Regions from separate parts of the Paenibacillus sepulcri genome, predicted to be linked through region 1. Evidence: a T-box and tRNA genes for the amino acid it is inferred to sense, from the RefSeq annotation. Region 1 holds a T-box; the other regions hold tRNA genes.

The links. A T-box is a leader RNA that pairs with one kind of tRNA and senses whether it is charged. The one in region 1 lies ahead of argS (arginine--tRNA ligase), so its partner is inferred to be a tRNA-Arg.
Region 2: it encodes a tRNA-Arg, which carries the amino acid that the T-box ahead of argS (arginine--tRNA ligase) is inferred to sense. The anticodon was not compared.
Region 3: it encodes a tRNA-Arg, which carries the amino acid that the T-box ahead of argS (arginine--tRNA ligase) is inferred to sense. The anticodon was not compared.

Annotation. Positions count from the first base shown of each region.
Region 1 is NZ_JBHRUP010000001.1:3,821,802-3,827,882, forward strand. Features, by position in the region: gene ACFOLF_RS16840 (S8 family peptidase) at 1-521, shown strand, start outside; gene argS (arginine--tRNA ligase) at 565-2,244, opposite strand; gene ACFOLF_RS16850 (DUF1934 domain-containing protein) at 2,295-2,777, opposite strand; gene argS (arginine--tRNA ligase) at 2,861-4,582, opposite strand; T-box leader at 4,649-4,913, opposite strand; gene ACFOLF_RS16860 (ROK family protein) at 5,068-6,081, shown strand, end outside.
Region 2 is NZ_JBHRUP010000001.1:3,934,658-3,940,738, reverse strand. Features, by position in the region: gene ACFOLF_RS17405 (hypothetical protein) at 1-1,010, shown strand, start outside; gene ACFOLF_RS17400 (AraC family transcriptional regulator) at 1,120-1,953, opposite strand; tRNA gene ACFOLF_RS17395 (tRNA-Arg) at 2,063-2,139, opposite strand; gene ACFOLF_RS17390 (Spo0E family sporulation regulatory protein-aspartic acid phosphatase) at 2,469-2,666, shown strand; gene tadA (tRNA adenosine(34) deaminase TadA) at 2,678-3,154, opposite strand; gene ACFOLF_RS17380 (ATP-binding protein) at 3,439-5,751, shown strand; gene ACFOLF_RS17375 (pseudouridine synthase) at 5,799-6,081, shown strand, end outside.
Region 3 is NZ_JBHRUP010000001.1:6,917,483-6,923,563, reverse strand. Features, by position in the region: gene ACFOLF_RS30055 (TetR/AcrR family transcriptional regulator) at 1-149, opposite strand, end outside; gene ACFOLF_RS30050 (efflux RND transporter permease subunit) at 169-3,366, opposite strand; tRNA gene ACFOLF_RS30045 (tRNA-Arg) at 3,562-3,638, shown strand; gene ACFOLF_RS30040 (LytTR family transcriptional regulator DNA-binding domain-containing protein) at 3,862-4,314, opposite strand; gene ACFOLF_RS30035 (AgrD family cyclic lactone autoinducer peptide) at 4,323-4,469, opposite strand; gene ACFOLF_RS30030 (accessory gene regulator ArgB-like protein) at 4,450-4,992, opposite strand; gene ACFOLF_RS30025 (hypothetical protein) at 4,973-5,617, opposite strand; gene ACFOLF_RS30020 (methyl-accepting chemotaxis protein) at 6,050-6,081, opposite strand, start outside.

The DNA.
Region 1 (6,081 bases):
CGGACATCATTCTGGGCATCGAATGGTGTGTCCGCAACCGGATGAATATTATTAACATGAGCTTCGGCATGAAAACGCGCAGCAAGTCACTGCTCCAAGCGGTGACCAATGCGTACAATGCCGGCGTTATTGTTGTCGCTTCTTCCGGAAATGACGGGAAAAGAAAGTCCGTCGACTATCCGGCCAAATATCCGCAGACCATTTCTGTCGGAGCCACTAACCGCCTGCGCCGTATTGCACCGTTCAGCAACCGCGGCATCTACATTGATATCTATGCTCCCGGAGATAAAATCATGTCGTCATGGCTGCGCGGAAAATATCATGAGATGAGCGGCACCTCCATGGCAACCTCGCATGTCAGCGGCGCCATTGCGCTGCTGCTGGCCCACCAGCCGGGACTTTCGCCGTCCGAGATTAAAGCCATATTAAAGCGTTCCATGCTCCCGCTGCGGGGCACAAAAGCTCCCCGGTTAACCGGGGAGCTGGATGTAATGCGCATGCTCGCATCCGCGGACCGGTAGGTCTGCGGTTTGCTTGCAATTCAACGCGCGGAAGCTGCCAAATCTACATACGTTCAGGGGCTGAGACGCCAATCAGGCGCAGAACCGTCGACAGCACTGTACGAACTGCGGCCAGCAGCGCCAGCCGGGCTTGCGTCTGGGCAGCATCCTCGGTAATAACCCGTTCCGCCTTGTAATAGCTGTGGAACAGGGATGCCAGCTCATAGACATACCGGACAAGCCGGTGAGGCGCATACTGCTCGGCCGCTTCCGCAATTTCCTGCGGCAGCTCGCCCATTTTGCGCAGCAGATCGAATTCATGCTCAGTCGCAAGACGGGTCAGATCCACCGATGCGGGCGGCTGAAGCTGAATGTCCTGCTCCTGTGCCTGGCGGAAGATGCTGCAGATGCGCGCATGGGCATATTGGACATAAAATACCGGATTTTCGTTGGATGTCGAAATAGCCAGATCCATGTCAAAATCCAAATGCGAGTCCATGCTCCGCATGGAGAAAAAATAACGAATGGCGTCGATGCCCACTTCCGCCATCAAATCCTCCATCGTGACCGCCTTGCCGGTCCGTTTGGACATTTTCATTTTCTCGCCGTTCTGGAAGAGGCTGACCATCTGGGCAATCAGCACAACCAGCTTCTGCGGATCGTTGCCGAGCGCAGCCATCGCTGCCTTGACCCGGGGAATATAGCCGTGGTGGTCAGCGCCCCAAATATTGATCATCCGGTCGTAGCCGCGGGCGAATTTATCCCGGTGATAGGCAATATCCGGCGTCAGGTAGGTGTAGGAACCGTCATTTTTCACCAACACGCGGTTCTTGTCATCGCCATAAGGCATCGTGGACAGCCACGTGGCGCCTTCCTCTTCAAACACTTGCCCACGCTCACGCAGCGCCTCAAGCGCCGCTTCGACCTGTCCGCTCTCATACAGCTTCGTCTCACTGTACCATTCGTCGAATTCGACGCGGAATTCCGCCAAATCACGCTTGATCTTGTTCAGCTCCCGCTCCAGGCCGTATGCGCGGAAGAATGCAAAACGCTCATCGTCCGGAATCGACAGCAGCCGGTCGCCTTCCGACTCGGCCAGCGCCTTGGCGAAGCCAATAATATCTTCGCCATAATAACCGTCTTCCGGCATTTGGGCTTCCTGACCAAGCGCTTCCTTATAGCGGGCCTCAATAGAGTAAGCCAGGTTCGCTACCTGCTTACCGGCATCATTAATGTAATATTCCCGTGTGACCCGGTAGCCGGCGAAATTCAGCAGATTACAAAGCACATCGCCCACAGCGGCGCCGCGGGCATGGCCCAGATGCAGGCTGCCCGTCGGATTGGCGCTGACAAACTCGACCTGGACGGATTGTCCGCCTCCCGCATTCACACGGCCATATTCCTGGCCTTGGCCCAGCACCTGACTGATCACCGGATAGAGATAGCTCTTGTCGATCCGGAAGTTAATAAAGCCCGGTCCGGCAATCTCCGCGGACTGTATGGATGCCTTGCTTTTATCCAGATGGGCGAGTATGGCTTCCGCAATTTGGCGCGGATTCTTCTTGGCCAGCTTGCTGAGCAGCATGGCGGCATTGGTCGCCAAATCGCCATGCGACTTATCCTTGGGCACTTCCAGCACGAAGGAGGGAAGCTCCTCGCGTGCCGCCAGCCCAGCGGCTACCACCGCATCCGCTATCGCTTCTTTAACAAGTATATCCAGTACATCAATCGCATTTGCTTCCATTAAAAAATCCAGCTCCTCTTCATCATTCGCATTACCAAACAGGCAAACTTCTATTCTTCCGTCAGGAGGGAAGCATGCCCGTCTTCCAGCTCTTCCGCACGCAGCCGGATGACAAACAACCCGGACGGCTGCTCGTCTACCCACAGTCTGTAATGCCATTCCAGCAGCATCGGCAGCGTCGGCGCCAGCGGTTCATCCGCAGGCTCCGCCTGGGCCATATCTCCGCACTGCATCCACAGCAGCGTAGTATCCGTCTCCAGCTGGAAACGGATATGCGTCGAGGCGTAATGCCCCAAGCGGCGCGCTCCGGCCGCAAAGGACTGGTCCGATTCCACATCCCCGTGACGCTTGACGCTGAGCTCGCCTTCGCGCCAGCGAACGACCGTCCGCACCTGGCCATTCTCATCGGATTCGTCGTAACGGACATAGACGGTGCGGTCTTTGCGGAACCATTCGCCGATGAAAGCATGCTTTTGCTGTTCTCCGTCGAGCTCGCTCGTTAGTTTGATTCGCACTTTCGCTCTGCCTGTCATCGTCGTTAGTCTCCTGTCCTGCTTCTTATGATACCTACTATATACAGGAGCAACAAGGATTTCAATGCCGCCGGAAGCAGCGGCTAAATCTGGCGGGGCGACTGGAGACCCAGCACAGTCAGCCCGCTGCGGATGACCTTGGCGCAGGCAGCCACAAGCACAAGCTTCGCCCGTGTCGCTTCCGGCGTTTCCGATAGAATCCGTTCCTGATGATAGAATCGGTTGAAGTCCTTGGCAGCGTCGAGCAAATATCTGGCCAAGATGGAAGGCTCATTCGCCTTGACCGTCTCGCGGATGGCAACCGGATAGGCGGTTAAGGTTTTGAGACAGGTCCATGCGGCGGGAAGGGATAAGAAGCTTCCCTCTTTTTGCAGAGCGCCATCCCTAACTGCCTGCATCGCTTCATCGATAGTCAAGCCGCCTTTGTCCAGCAGCTTATACGCCCTTGCAGCGGTATATTGCAAATAAGGCCCCGTCTCCCCCTCAAAGCGAAGCGCTTCGTCCAGCGAGAAATTCACTTCCAGCTGCCTACCGTGCTTCAAATCGCCGAAGATAATGGCGCCGATGCCGACAGCCTCGGCAATCTCCCGCCTGCCGGCAAGCTCCGGATTCTTCTCGGCGATGAGCGCTTCCGCTTTGGCGACCGCTTCATCGAGCACCGTGTCAAGAAAGACCACCTGCCCTTTGCGTGTGGACATCTTGCGGCCTTCGAACTTCATTAATCCGAAGGCGACATGCTCGCAGCGATCCACGCCGTCCATTCCCATCCGCTGCAGAACGGCAAACACCTGCTGGAAGTGAAGCTTCTGTTCTGAACCAACCACATAAAGAAGGCGGTCGGCTCCCATCTCACGCTTCCGGTACAGTGCGGTGGCCAAATCGCGCGTCGGGTAAATCGTCGAGCCGTCGGATTTCAAAATGAGGCAGGGCGGCATACCCTCTTCATCCAGCCGCACCACCTGAGCGCCGTCGCTCTCCTCAAGAAGCCCCTGTTCAGTGAGCTGACTCACAACCGCCGCCATTTTATCATTATAGAAGCTCTCTCCCAGCGTATGGTCAAAGGCAACTCCAAGACGCGCATACATCCGGTCGAATTCCTTCATGCTGAACGATACAAAAAACGTCCACAACCGCTTTGCTTCCGCATCCCCGTTCTCAAGCTTCCAGAACCAGAGGCGCGCCGCATCCTCGAGCGAATGATCCCTCTCGGCCTCCTCATGAAAAAGCACATAGAGACGCAGGCTCTCGCGGATCGGCTCCCGTTGAAGCGCCGCTTCGTCGCCCCAGCGCGTGTAAGCCTCCATCAGCTTGCCGAACTGCGTTCCCCAATCCCCGATATGGTTGACCGTCATCACCTTATACCCCGACAAACGGTAGAGATTGGCGAGTGCATGGCCGATCATCGTAGAGCGCAGATGCGCCACTCCAAACGGCTTGGCGATATTGGGCGAGGACAGGTCAATGACGACCCGCTGCCCCTCTCCTTCCGAAGACTTGGCAAAATCCCCGTCCAGTATGGTCTCAAACAGCTCTGGAGCAAAGCGGGCAGGTTCAAAAAACAGATTCAAATAGGGACCTTTGGCTTCTGCGAGCACACCGGCAGACGGGTCCTGGACAAGCGGCGCAAGCTCCCCGGCGATGGCTGCAGGCGGACGCTTCCATTGGCGGGACAGCAGGTAGCAGGGGAACGCCACATCACCAAGCGCCGGATTCGGGGGAAGCTCCAACACAGCGGCAATCTCCGCCTGCGAAAGCCCGGTATGAGGCTGCAGGCGCTCTGCCACCCATTTCAGCAAAAGATTCATCTTATTCTCCTCCTTCGATTTTTAACGGACGCTTATGTTGAAAAAACACAAAAACCCCCGTCTCTGTAAAGAGACGGAGGTCTGGTCCGTGGTACCACTCTTCTGGCTCCCGCCTTGAATAGAAGGGGCCGGCCGATTGGCCGGCTGCCTCTCCTCATTAGCGGGGCCGCTTGAACACGGTAACGGGGTGACCGGATTATCCTACAGCGGCAGGCGCATTCGGACAATCAACTCCCGGGCCCGCTTCCCATGCCTCGCTGCACCGGCTTTCACCGCCCCGGCTCGCTGCTTGCAGCGCGTTGCAAAGTACTGTCCCGTTCATCGCTTGTAAGCTGTTATTTGTTTATTATATGCATCCGAAGAGAAATTGCAAGGGGAAGGCATAACGGCCCATTCATGCGACTTGCTGCCGGCTTCATGAACAGCATATACTAAACTGAACTGAACAACGGGATTTCAATTTTATTTGGAGGACGGCAGGATCAATGAGCAAAGGAACCGCATTATTACGGCAGCGCAATGAAAAACGCACCCTGGCGCTGCTTCGCACCGGGGAACATCACTCCCGGCAGGAGCTGTCCAAGCTGCTCGGCTTAAGCAAAAACACCATTTCGCTCATAATCGACAGCTTCATCAAGCAGGGGATCGTCGAGGAAAAAGGACTGGACGAGCAAAGCGGCGCAGGGCGGCCAAGAATTCAGCTGCAGCTGATTCCGGCTTTTCATACCGCAATCGGAATTTCCATTGGCCATTCAAGCTGCCAGTTTGTCGTCACCGACTACCGCTCCACCATTCTGGAGAGCGGTGAATGGACGATCCCATCGATGCAGGCGGACCCTTTTATCGGGCAGCTGATCCGCTTGTGCGGCGGGCTTCTCGACAAATACCCTCAGACACTCGGCATCGGTGCGGCGATACCTGCGCTGGTCGATCCCCACTTGGGCCTTGTGCACTTCTCGTCCCATCTGGACTGGCGGGACGTCCCTCTCAAGGAGCGGCTGGATGAGGGCCTCCCGGTGAAAACCATCGTCATGAACAATGTCAAAGCGTCTGCGCTGGCGGCTTCGTCTGCTGTCCCCTTGCCCCCGGGAGGCTCCGGCAATCTCTTCTATCTGCGGGTGGATGAAGGAGTAGGAGGAGCCCAGATTATTGACGGCCGCGTCTATGATGGCGCAAGCTTCACTGCGGGTGAAATCGGTCATCTGTGCGTGCAGATGGACGGACCCCTGTGTGCCTGCGGACAGCGGGGATGCCTGGAGACGCTCGTCAGCATGCCTGCGGTGAGAGAGCAGCTGCGCGCCAGCTGCCCCTCGGCGAACCCGGAAGAAAGTCTGCTGTCACTGGTGACCAGACTTCAGCATGAAGCATGCGTCCTGAATCTGCTGCGTGCATCCGGTGAACATATCGGCTTCGCGCTGGCCCAAATCGTGAATCTGATGAACCCGCAGAACATCATCATCGACAGTCCTTTTGCCACACTCGCCCCCTTCAAGCTGGCG
Region 2 (6,081 bases), 110 kb from region 1:
ACATGCAGGAAGCCAAATCCATGAGCTTCAAAGGAACCTTTGGCATTGACAACGTTACGCTTCCGGACAGTGCCGCAATGGACAATACAAATGCTGCCGTGGCATCTGGAGTCGTTAATTTTCTTAAAGGCGCTACGATCAATATGAATGGTGTCATTCAGACGGACCCGCAGCATGCTGAGTTCACACTGGATATGGCGCTTGGCAGTGAAGATATGAAATTCAATATGAAAATTCCGATTATCGTGACGGATGAAAAGGTATGGGTTAAAGTGCCAACTATCCCGGGCTTCCCCATTCCCGAAACGATCGCCGGGAAATTTGTCGAGATTGATGTGAAGAAGCTCGCTGAAGAGCAGGGCGGAGCTGCCATGCCGGATGCGGCAACCATACAAAAAATGAGTCAAGACATGATGAAAACAACCCTTGATAATTTTGATGAAAAGACCTATTTCAGTGAGCCCAAAGCCGGAGATATCAAGTGGCTGCCGGAGGACTATAAAGCTGACCAATTTGTCCGCTTTTCGATTAATCCGCAAAACTTTGAGACAGCGATCACCACTGTAATTGAAAAAGTTGCACCCCAGATCATCGATCTTATTCTTAACAATGAAGCGTATATGAAAACACTCCAGACCAGCAAGGAAGATCTGGAGCGGGCTAAAGCGGAATTGGAAGGCAAGGAAGAAGGCGAAGTGAAGGATGCGATCGCTGAGGTCAAGAAATCCCTTAAGGTCAATGAATTCACGTTGACGAGCGGTATCAAAGACGATTATCTGACGTATCAGGATATGACGATGAACATGGATTTTATTGATGAAGCCGATACAACCAAGCTCGCGGCTCATATGTTTATGACGTATGCGGATATCAACAAGGACGTGACATTCGAGTACGGAATCCCGACAGATGCGATTCCTGTGGAACAGCTTCAGGAACTGCTGGTCCCGCAAGGATTGGGCGATATGTCTGGCATAGAAGAGCTGCCGGATTCCACGAAGGGACTTTGAGTTGATTTTGCGCATTGCCATGCAATAATTTAAAAAGTGCATTCTTCGAGCCCGGAGCTCAAGAACGCACTTCTTTATTATTTAGACGAGTTATGGAACCGTACCCTGCTTATTGTTTGCTGATTTGGCGGTAGCCGGAGGGTGTGAAGCCGCTATGCTCCTTAAACAGTCGGGAGAAATAAAATAAGGTCATCCCTACACGCTCTGCCACTTCGGAGACAGGCATGTCCGTGGTAGACAGCCATTGTTTGGCTTTGTCGACACGCATGGCGTTGAGATATTGAATGGGAGAACTCCCGGTGAACTGTTTAAATACCTGGATGAAATAATTAGGATGGTAATGAACCAGCTTGGCCAATTCGTCGATTGTCAGCTGTTCTTCAAACCGCTGCTCCATGTAAGAGATCGCGGTATGGATTTTATCAACGACAGCAGAGCTCCGATTGAGCTTGATTTCCCCGATTTGCTCGATGAAGCAAGCCATGATCTCCATAATCAGCGAATTGACACGAAAGCTCGCGGCGATCGTATCACGCTGGATATATTGCTTCAGCGAGGCGAAAAGAAAGATCCAATGCTTCCAGCGTTCTTCGTCGTCGACAGTGAGAATATATGGAGTTTCCATAATATCGAACAATCTCAAATCTCCCAAAGTCGCGGTGAAATGACACCAGTACTTTCCGTAGGTTTCATCGCTGATGGTGGAATAGCTTTGGCGTACGCCTGCAGGCATCAGTACCACCTGTCCCTTGACGGGATAATACTCCTCGTCCTCGATACGAATGAGACCTACACCCTCCTGGATCAAATAAAAACGGTTAAAGGTGGGAACATGATCGAATTCCTGCCAGGAACGCTGTACTTTGGTATATTCTGCGGTCCACACCTGGAAGCGGGCAGAAGCCAGAAGTTCTTCCCACAAGCGGCTGTTTTCATCCGGCATAAAGGTTGTACTCTCCCTTTTTGGGCATATATTTAGAGATATCCTGAAAAAATAATTGCCCTGCTTCGATGGCAGAGATCGAGGCAAGGCAAGAAGGCTTCTGGTAAAATGGCGCGCCCGATACGATTCGAACGTACGACCTGCAGTTTAGGAAACTGTCGCTCTATCCTGCTGAGCTACGGGCGCGCGGCAACATTTATAATATCACGTTTCCTTTAGGCCGTGCAAGCCTTAACGAGGAACAGTGAGAAGCAAATGCGGGGAAACAGTTAAACAGCGGTAAACGGTTGGAGTAAGAACAAGGTACTAGAATTTCATGATCCTCCACAAATAATCCTGACAATCAAACGATTTTCATCGAAAGAAGCGGGTTCCTGTTGTTTTATGTCGAAATATTCCCTAAAATACTGTCGAATCCTCGACATGTTTTTACAAAATCCTGTAATCGATAGGGGTATAATTAACTTGTTACTGTTTGTAACCCAAGAGGTGATAGGAGCGATTAGCAAGGAGTCATGAACGACAAAAAAAAGCTGCTCGACGAGTTGCACGTTCTTCGCATCAGACTTTTGGAGGCTGCGGAGACGCGCGGAAGTTTAACCGACCCAGAAGTTCTTGCTATCAGTGAAGCAGCCGATCAGCTTATTGTCACCCTACAATATATTCAGAAAAGAGAGTTAAACCGGCAGAGGCATCCTACTCCTTTATCATAGCAAATCATCATCTACAACCGCCCTCTTAATCGACGAAAAAATTGCGTGAGCAAAGCTGAGCATTCTTCCTGCAATAGTCCGCTGACAAGCTGGGTCTCATGATTGAACCGCGGTTCCTGCAATAAATTCATTAATGTACCCGCACAACCTGCTTTAGGGTCTGCTGTGCCGTACACGACTTTTTTTACACGACTTTGGATAAGGGCTCCCGCACACATCGGACAAGGCTCCAGGGTGACATACAGGGTGCAATCCAGCAGACGCCAGGCGCCAAGCTTGCGGCTGGCCTCACGTATGGCAATGATTTCGGCATGCGCGGTGGGGTCCATAGAGGTCTCACGTAAATTATGTCCTCTACCGATGACTTCATCGCCATGTACGATTACCGCCCCGATGGGAACCTCCCCGAGCCGTTCGGCTTTCAATGCTTCTTCAATTGCTTCCTGCATCCATTGCCGGTCTTTGTCCTGAAAATAAAAGTTATCCATAGAACGTCTCCTTCATCTACTCGACATATTGTGCCACGAACAGATATTCGTTGTTAACAGCATGTGCATAGAATTGTGTATAACTCATCCGTTATGCACAGATTTATACACATTGCCGAAATTAATTTGTGGATTTGGGGATAAAATTGTGGATAACTATGTGAATAGTCACTTTTTTGACCCATTTCTAGTCTGTAATCATGGCTGCAGTTACTTTCATTTTATGACAAATATGTTATGATCCAAGTAGATGTCCACAAGCGTGCAAAAGGGTGTGTCGTTAGTTGTCGGTAAAAACGAAGCTATCGTTCATGATTTCGTTCATCGTATTTTTGCTGCTGATTGTTAATGTGATTTTGAACGAATATTCGACCAGAGTCAACATAAAGGCTGAGGTTGAATCAAATATGACCCATATCAGCGAGCAAATCGCCGCCTCCGTAGCCCAGCACACCAGAGAGTATGAATTATTGCAATCGGTATTCGACGAAAAACTGAAGATGGCTTCAGCGGAAACAGCCAAGCGGCTGCAAGACAGCGCAAATCCCGTTACCAGTGAACAGCTGGGACAGCTGGCCAGTCAGCTGGGTGTGACCCAGCTCTCGCTCATTGTACCCATAGATGGAGAATATATCATCAAGCAATCTTCCGATTCGCAGTTAAGCGGACTTAATATGAAAAGCCTGGGGAAGCCCGAGCAGCTGCTAAAGCAGGGACTTACCAATCATTCAAGTGAAGCGCTGCAGAGATTGGGTTATTATTTCTGGTCCGGACCCATCGAAATAAATACAGCTTCAACGACTATGGCCTATCCCGGCAAGTGGGGATTCTATATGCTGAACGATCAGGAATCTATCATTGGCAGCTATATTCAAAATAATCAAACGGAGGGCTATGGGGAAATTAACAGTCCCACTTCCGTATTATCCCAAACCATGACTAATAATCTGATTATTCTGGAGATCAGCGGCTTCAATCCGTTATTATTTGGCAAAGAGCCCGTCGGTGAAATCCCGAAAATGACCAGCGCGCAGCAGATGGCGGAACATCCGGTTTCATTCGGCAGCTATCATTACAGGCAGCCCCAAATGGATGAGAGAAATATTCTTGCGGCATCCCGGGGCCAGAATGTTTTTCGATATACCACCGTTCAGGGCAAGGATGTGATAAAAAGCTTCGTCAAAGTCGCCGCTCCCGTCCCTTATGTCATTGGCCTGGTGTTGGATGGACAGCCGCTAACGAATAAAATCGATGAACAGCGCAACAACCAGATTTTTATTTCCGCTATTCTTCTTATTATTGTCGTGTTCTGCAGCTATTGGTTGTCCGATATTCTGATACGTCCCATCCGTTCGATTTTGTGGAAAATCAACGAAGTTTCCTATGGACGTTTTGATAATTCAATTGAAGTCAAGCGCAAGGATGAGCTTGGGCAGCTGGCCCAGCGGGTCAATGCCATGTCCAAGAACCTCGGGATTTATATGACCAAGCTCAAACTGGCATTCGAAGAGAACCGTTCAATGAAAGAATATTTGGAATCCTTCATTAACCATACGACGGATGCGATCCATGTGGTTGATCTGAGCGGACGCATTACCCAGGTGAACCGGGCATTCGAGCAGCTGTTCGGATATACAGCGGATGAGGCAACAGGTCATACCCTTCCACTGGTTCCGGAGCATTTGCATATGGAAGAGCTGCAAATGATGGAAGGGCTCAAGTCGGGCAAACATTTGACAGCCAGGGAAACGATCCGGGTCAACAAAAGCGGGGAGTGGATCGCCGTCAGTGTGACGACATCGCCGATCAGGGACAAGCATGGAACGATCCACGCGATTGCGAGCATCACCCGCGACATGACGGGCCGCAACAAGATGGAGGAGCTGCTGCGCCGGTCAGAGAAGCTCACGACGGTCGGACAGCTAGCGGCAGGGGTCGCCCACGAAATCCGCAACCCGTTGACCACGCTTCGCGGATTTCTGCAGCTCCAATTGGAAACAAATAAGCTGAATACCCGGCATGTCGATATCATGCTCTCCGAGCTGGACCGGATCAATCTGATTGTGGGAGAGTTCCTGATCCTCGCCAAGCCCCAGGCTACCCGGTTTGAGGAGAAGGATGTCCGTTTTATTCTGGGGGATGTCATCTCCCTGCTCGACAGCCAGGCTCATCTATGCGATATCGAATTTATTGCCAACTTCAACATGGACTCCTGCCTGATCTCCTGTGAGGAAAATCAATTGAAGCAGGTGTTCATCAACCTGCTGAAGAACGCCATCGAGGCGATGCCGGACGGCGGGGAAATTCAGGTGAGCATCGACAGCAAGGGAAGCAGCGAAGTGTCCGTATCCATAATCGATGAAGGAATCGGCATCCCGGAGGAGATGATCTCGAAGCTTGGAGATCCTTTTTTTACCGGTAAGGATAGCGGCACGGGGCTTGGGATTATGGTCAGCCAGCGGATTATTGAAAGCCATCATGGTATGATGGAGATCAAGAGCAAGGTCGATGTCGGCACAACGGTAACGATCACCCTGCCGCTTATTCAGAAGCCTCGGGAAGAGACAAGCGAAGATCAACCGAATCATGTACAATAGTAGCTGCAGCGACATACAAAGCAAACGGTGCGGGGTGAACTTTCAGCTTGAGAATTAACAAATTTATTAGTGAAACCGGATATTGTTCCAGACGGGAAGCAGACAAGCTTGTCGAGTCGGGACGCGTGACGATTAACGGCATAACAGCAGAGCTCGGGAGTCAGGCGGAGCTTGAGGATGATGTAAGAGTGGATGGGGAGCCGATAGGCGAGCAGAAGAGCCATGTATATCTTGCGCTCAACAAGCCGATCGGCATTACAAGCACAACCGAAGCTCATATTGAAGGCAATATTGTTGATTTTATCGGTCATGAGGAGCGGATATTTCCGA
Region 3 (6,081 bases), 3.1 Mb from region 1:
AGATCTTCTTTTGATTTGAAATAGAAGTACAGAGAACCTTTGGAAATGCCGAGGGCGTCAGCAATATCCTGAATGGACGTCCCTCTGTAGCCCTTTTCCGAAAAACGCTTCATGGCGCCTTCGAGAATTTGCTGTTTTTTGCCTTCCACGTGTCAGACACCGCCTTCCTTACTCTTCAATTGCGGGCTTTCTGCGGAATTTAGCCAGGAATTCATAAACGATTGGCACGATGAGCAGTGTCAGTACCGTCGAGCTGGCCAGTCCGCCAATTACGGTCACACCCAGCCCCTTGGAAATTAGTCCGCCGCTGCCGCCTTCAAAGCCAAGCACGAGCGGCAGAAGCGCTCCAATGGTGGCAAGAGCTGTCATCAAAATCGGACGCAGCCGGGTTCCAGCCGCCTCAATGAGCGCTTCACGGGTGCTGAGGCCCGCCTTCTCCATATGCAGTACGCGGTCAAGCAGCACAATCGCGTTGGTAACCACGATCCCGATCAGCATGAGCGCTCCCATCATCGCCGCCGCACTGATTGTTTCCCCGGCCAAATACAGACCGACTAACGCTCCGATAATGGTAAACGGCAGGGAGAACAATATAGCAAACGGCGTCAGAGCTCCGCCAAAGGTGATAACCAGCAGCAGGTAAACGATCGCAATGGCCGCAGCCATGGCCAGACCAAGCTGGGTAAAGGTTTCGTTGATCTGCTCGGCGACGCCGCCAAAGTCGACTGTCACATTCGCAGGCAGTTCTATTTTGTCGATTTCAGCCTTCAGGTCTGTGCTGGCCTTATTCACATCTTTGGACACAATGTTCGCCGATACGCCCACATAAAGCTTGCCGTCTTTGCGGGATACCGTGTCTGCCGATGTACCTTCTTCCACTTTGATGACATCTTTGAGCGGTACGGTCACGCCAAGCGGCGAAGTGATCGTCTCGTTCTCAATGTCGGAAATGGAACCGTACTGCTTCGTATCCACCTGCACATACACATTGTAATCCTTGTCGTCTACAGTCACCTGCGTCAACACCGGACGTTCGCGCACCGGACTGAGCTTCATGACGATCTGGCCGGCTGTCAGGCCAAGCTTGCTCAGCTTTTGCTGATCGGCGACAAGCGTATACTGCTGATATTGCTGGGAGAGAGAGTTGTCAACTTTCTCAAAGGAGCTGTCCTTCTTCATCAGATCCTCGATTTGCGTAACGACCGGTTTAATAGCATCAAAACTGTCACCGTATACGGACAAGCTCAACTGACTGCCGCCAAGACCGCCGCCTCCGAGATTCATCTGTCCCCAATTGCCTGACGGTTCCACCGTTTTAAGGGCTTCGACCAGCTTATCTTTTTCAGCGTTGAAGTCCTTCACATCACTCTCATACTGGACATAGAACAATGCGCTTTTGCCTGATGATGCGCCGAACGGGCTCTGTCCGCCGACCGAATACTGCAGATTAGTTACACCTGCGCGTTCCATGATCAGCTTCTCCGCATCAAGCGAGGTCTGCTCGACGTCGGCCAGGGTTTTTCCCGGTCCTGGCGAATATGTCACCATGGCATATTTCTCCGGCTCTTCCGGAAGGAAGCTAACTCCGATCTTCGGAACCAGGAAGAAGCTTGCGGCCAGTATGACAATAGCGCCAATGAAGGTAATCAGCTTATGATTAAGCGCCCATCCCAGAATTTTACGATACCGGACGGCGATAACGCCGGGACGTTCCTCATGCTTCTGACTTTCCTTCAGACCTTTGCGGAACATCAAATGGGTCATCATCGGCACGACTGTGATGGCTACGAGCAGTGAAGCAAGCAGCGCAAACACCATTGTCAGCGCAAACGGCATAAAGATTTGACCAATGGGTCCTGTAACGGTTCCAAGCGGAAGGAATACGGCAATCGTGACCAAAGTCGACGAGAGAATCGGCATAAACATCTCTCTGGTCGCCTCGGTGATCAGCGCCTTGCCTCTGAGCTTCTCGGAACGCAGAGACATCCGCCTGTAATTGTTCTCAATGACGACAATCGAGTCATCGACGACCCTCCCGATCGCGACCGTCATCGCGCCAAGCGTCATAATGTTAAGGGTGATATCCATCTGCTGGAGAAGCAAGAGAGCGATAACCAGTGACAGCGGTATTGAAATAATGGATATAATCGTCGTTCTGAAATTGCGCAGGAACAAAAGAATGACAATAACTGCAAACAGTGCGCCGAACAGCGCCTTGTCGATCATCGTGCTGACTGATTCCTCAATCGGCTTGCCCTGATCCAGCATCACAAGCGATTTAATTTCCGCATGCTCTTTCTGGAATTGAGCCGTCTCGTCCTTCACCGCATTGACAACGTCAACGGTATTGGCATCTGAGGATTTTGTAATATTGATGCCGATAGAAGGCTCCCCGTTCGTCCGGGAGATGGACTCCGGCATGGAGACCAATTCGATATTGGCAATTTCCGACAATTTAACAGTCGGGATTTCTGTTGGCGCTTGTGCACCTTGGGGAGCCTGATTCACAGCGCCTTGCCCTGTTCCGGCATTGCCGGCTGCTGACCCTCCTCCGGGAGCACCTGCTGCCTGTCCTGAGCCTCCAGCAGCGCCCTGCTGCGATGTTCCGCCTGCACCGGATGGAATTGCGGGGATCTCAATATTTTTCAACTGATCAAGGGTAGTAACATTGCCATCAACGACGATGGCTTTCTCGGTCTTGTCCATTTCAAACAGGCCCAGAGGCGCTTTGACGGCCGAGGCTTGTACTATTCCTTTAACCGTATCTTCACTGAGGCCAAGCTCGGCCATCTTGTCTTTATTAAAGGTTAACTGAACTTCCTTCACCTGCTGGCCGGAGATCGCTACCGCGCCCATTCCGTCAATGCCTTCAAGTGATGGCTTCAAATCTTCCTCGACCAGCTTCGTGACCTCTTCAAGCGTCATTCCGCTGCCGCTGGAGATACTCAGAGACATAATCGGAAAATCATTAAGGCTGATTTTGGATATCTGCGTATCCTGTGCGCCGCTTGGCAGTTCAAAACCATCGGTGACAGCTTTCAGCTCACTCTCCGCTTCCTTCATATCCTTGCCGTAATCATACTCCACAACGATGGAAGAAACGTTCTCTGATGAAGTTGAGGTGAATGCGGTGACGCCATTCATGTTCTTCAGCCGCTGCTCGAGCGGGATGGTCAGCTTGTCCGCCACCTCTTCCGGAGCTGCGCCCGGGAACACGGTATTGACCACCAGTATGGGAACACTAATGTTCGGAATGGTCTCCTGCTTCATGTTCAGACCCGCATACAATCCGCCAACCGTGACAATAATCGTCATGATCCAGATGGCGAATTTGTTGTTTATTGAAAATCGGATAATTCCTTTCATCCTTCCACTCCTCATCTCTTTATATGACTTCATTGACCAATCGTTCAAATATAACTCCATACTATTTGAACAAAGTTCAAAAGTCAATTAAACGGTGTTCAAATGAAGCCTGGTTGAACGGTCAGTCACAATAAAAACATATTTAAAATTCCTCTTGCGCTTTTCAAAAAATGCATGCTATAATATCACTTACGTGTCCCAGTAGCTCAGCTGGATAGAGCAACGCCCTTCTAAGGCGTGGGTCGGGGGTTCGAATCCCTCCTGGGACGCCACTCGCGTTTACATACAATCATTTTAATAAATTGAAAAAAACCTCGAATCCCAGCCATATCAAGGGATTCGAGGTTTTTTTGTTTCACTATTTAGCTATTAAGATTACGTCTTTTAAAACGATGATTAACTCTTCGGTCCAAAACCTGAACTGCAACGTGTTAAACCGTATCGGATCTCGAAGCATCCTGTCTAAAACAAATTAAAGATCAAAGAGGCTGTTTCTCATGACCGGGAAAGAGCCTCTTTGATCTTTATGGAAATCATTCGGGAATCATCACTGGCTTTCGTTTCTACGAAAGGTTGATTGATCTGTTTGAGTTTCTTCTCGACAGCTTTGTATTTCTCCCAAGCCAACGTACAGCTCTTGGAGTCCCTGCCTAATTCATATTCGAAATATGCCCGTTTGTACTGATCATCCAGCCTCTTGATATTCCTGATGTGAATGGAAAAGTTCCGGTCCACCGGAAAGAAGTCGTACCCGCTGTCCTGCAAGGCCTTTGTCCATGTTTTTAAAGTGCCCCATATATAAAATTCTTCATTTGTTGTGTGAATTTTGATTTGCGGCGTACTGCCCCCGATGTACTCAAGGAACACCACAGCTTTAATCTCTACGCTGCACAGCCCGCCGCTGCCATCGTTATTTCTTATAACTGATAATAAATCCATTTCAAACATCTCCCAGGCTATTTCTGCTTTTTAAGAAGACTTGCCGGCGTTTTTGGCTGATGTACCCAAATGATGCTGGCAGTAGAAACAATCAGTACCGCAGCGGAGGCCAAAGCAGTACAAACAAAATAGAATACTTTGCTTTTAAGCGATTTCATTTTCATATTTAGTGTCACCTCCTCTCCATTTGATCAAGAGAATGCATTGAATGAGGAACGAAATGGCAACAATTGAGGATTGGAAATAAAAATTTGAACAAACAATAAGAACGGAAATCCACCTTAATAACGGAAAATACTTTGAAGGAATCCTGGTTTGCTGCTCGATTCTTGATGGCGCGTAGAGGATGGCGAGAAGTATGCATACGATAGTCAGACAGTACACGGTCAAGTTGGAAATTGAGGAGAAACCGACAATATTGGCCGCTATGGAAGTCGATACCAGGCATGTCCAGCTATGTTTAAGATGAATGCCTCCGGAAACCGCTCTTAATACAGCGAAGGCCAGCATGGCGTATATCGTTTCCTGCGTTTTTCCTGTCATTAAGCTCAAGATCAATGCAGCAATTAAGGTTCCGAAAGTATTGAAAAGCGCCTCTATGGAAAATTGCAATTCTTCGACAGAGCTTGGATGGTCAGGGGCCCTCCGCTTTAAGCCGGCAGCCAATCTAAAGGCCAATGTTTGCATCTTCTGTCTCCTTCTTCAGTGCAAAATAGAGCAGAAAAGCCAGTCCGATAAAGTAGATTATTGTGGCTATGTATAGATTCCCAATAAACAGCACAGCTCCGAATGCCAGTGCGATTAATATCATTATAATCATTACCAGCAAAGTTACCAACTTATAAATTGGTTTTTCGAATTCAAATGAGAACCCTATTCCTCTTTTATATAAAAAACCGCTAATCAGATACCCGATAAGACCCGTCAATGTCTGCAGCAGATACCCTTTCCAGGCATGAGAATTAATTTCCTGAACGGATAGGTATCCAAAGGATAACTGCATTATCAAGCCTGTCTGCAGCAATGCAAAAAAACATAAGCCTGTCAAAGATACAATTAAAGCCCAGAATGCAGGAATTTTAACTACAGCCATCATAAAAAGAACCAGCAGCACCAAAATGGCAACCGGAGCGTAATCCGCGAGCGCTACTTCTTTTCGCAAGTAAAAACTCACAAGGTTAATGACGATCATCATGATAAGCGAAGGCCAAAGATATTGAGTGAATTTAAGTCTGTAAAGGGTGAATGAAATAGAAAACAATGCGATGCTTTCAATAATGGAAAATAACATGAACAACAAAAAAACACTCATTTGATCAACCGTCCCTCAGTTTACTGAACCCCGCTGTGCGATAAACTCAATCGCTCTATCCTTTAGCCATATTGGCCTGCCACCATCTAACAGTGCATCCGGTTTAAGAAAATCACCCCTATACTCCGGATTGAGCGCCCGTTTGCCGGCAAGCGATATATTTTGTTGGGATGTCCCAAGATGCTTGGAGAGCCAAGCGGCTGTAACGTATTCCAGTAGTTCCATTCGCTCTCCTTTCCCGTATCCGCCTTATTACCTCATTATACCCAAGCGGTTGATATGTACAAGCGAACAAAACTATTTTCCAGACGTTTCTTGTTTGTATCGCACCTGGGCCCGGGCGTTATACAAGAACGGGAACCTGCTCCTAAAAAATAGGAAAAGGTTCCCTGCTTGGGGCGATACCCAATATGCAGCACATTCATAAAAAGCTTACTGCACTTTTACTTTGAAACGGCTTGCCG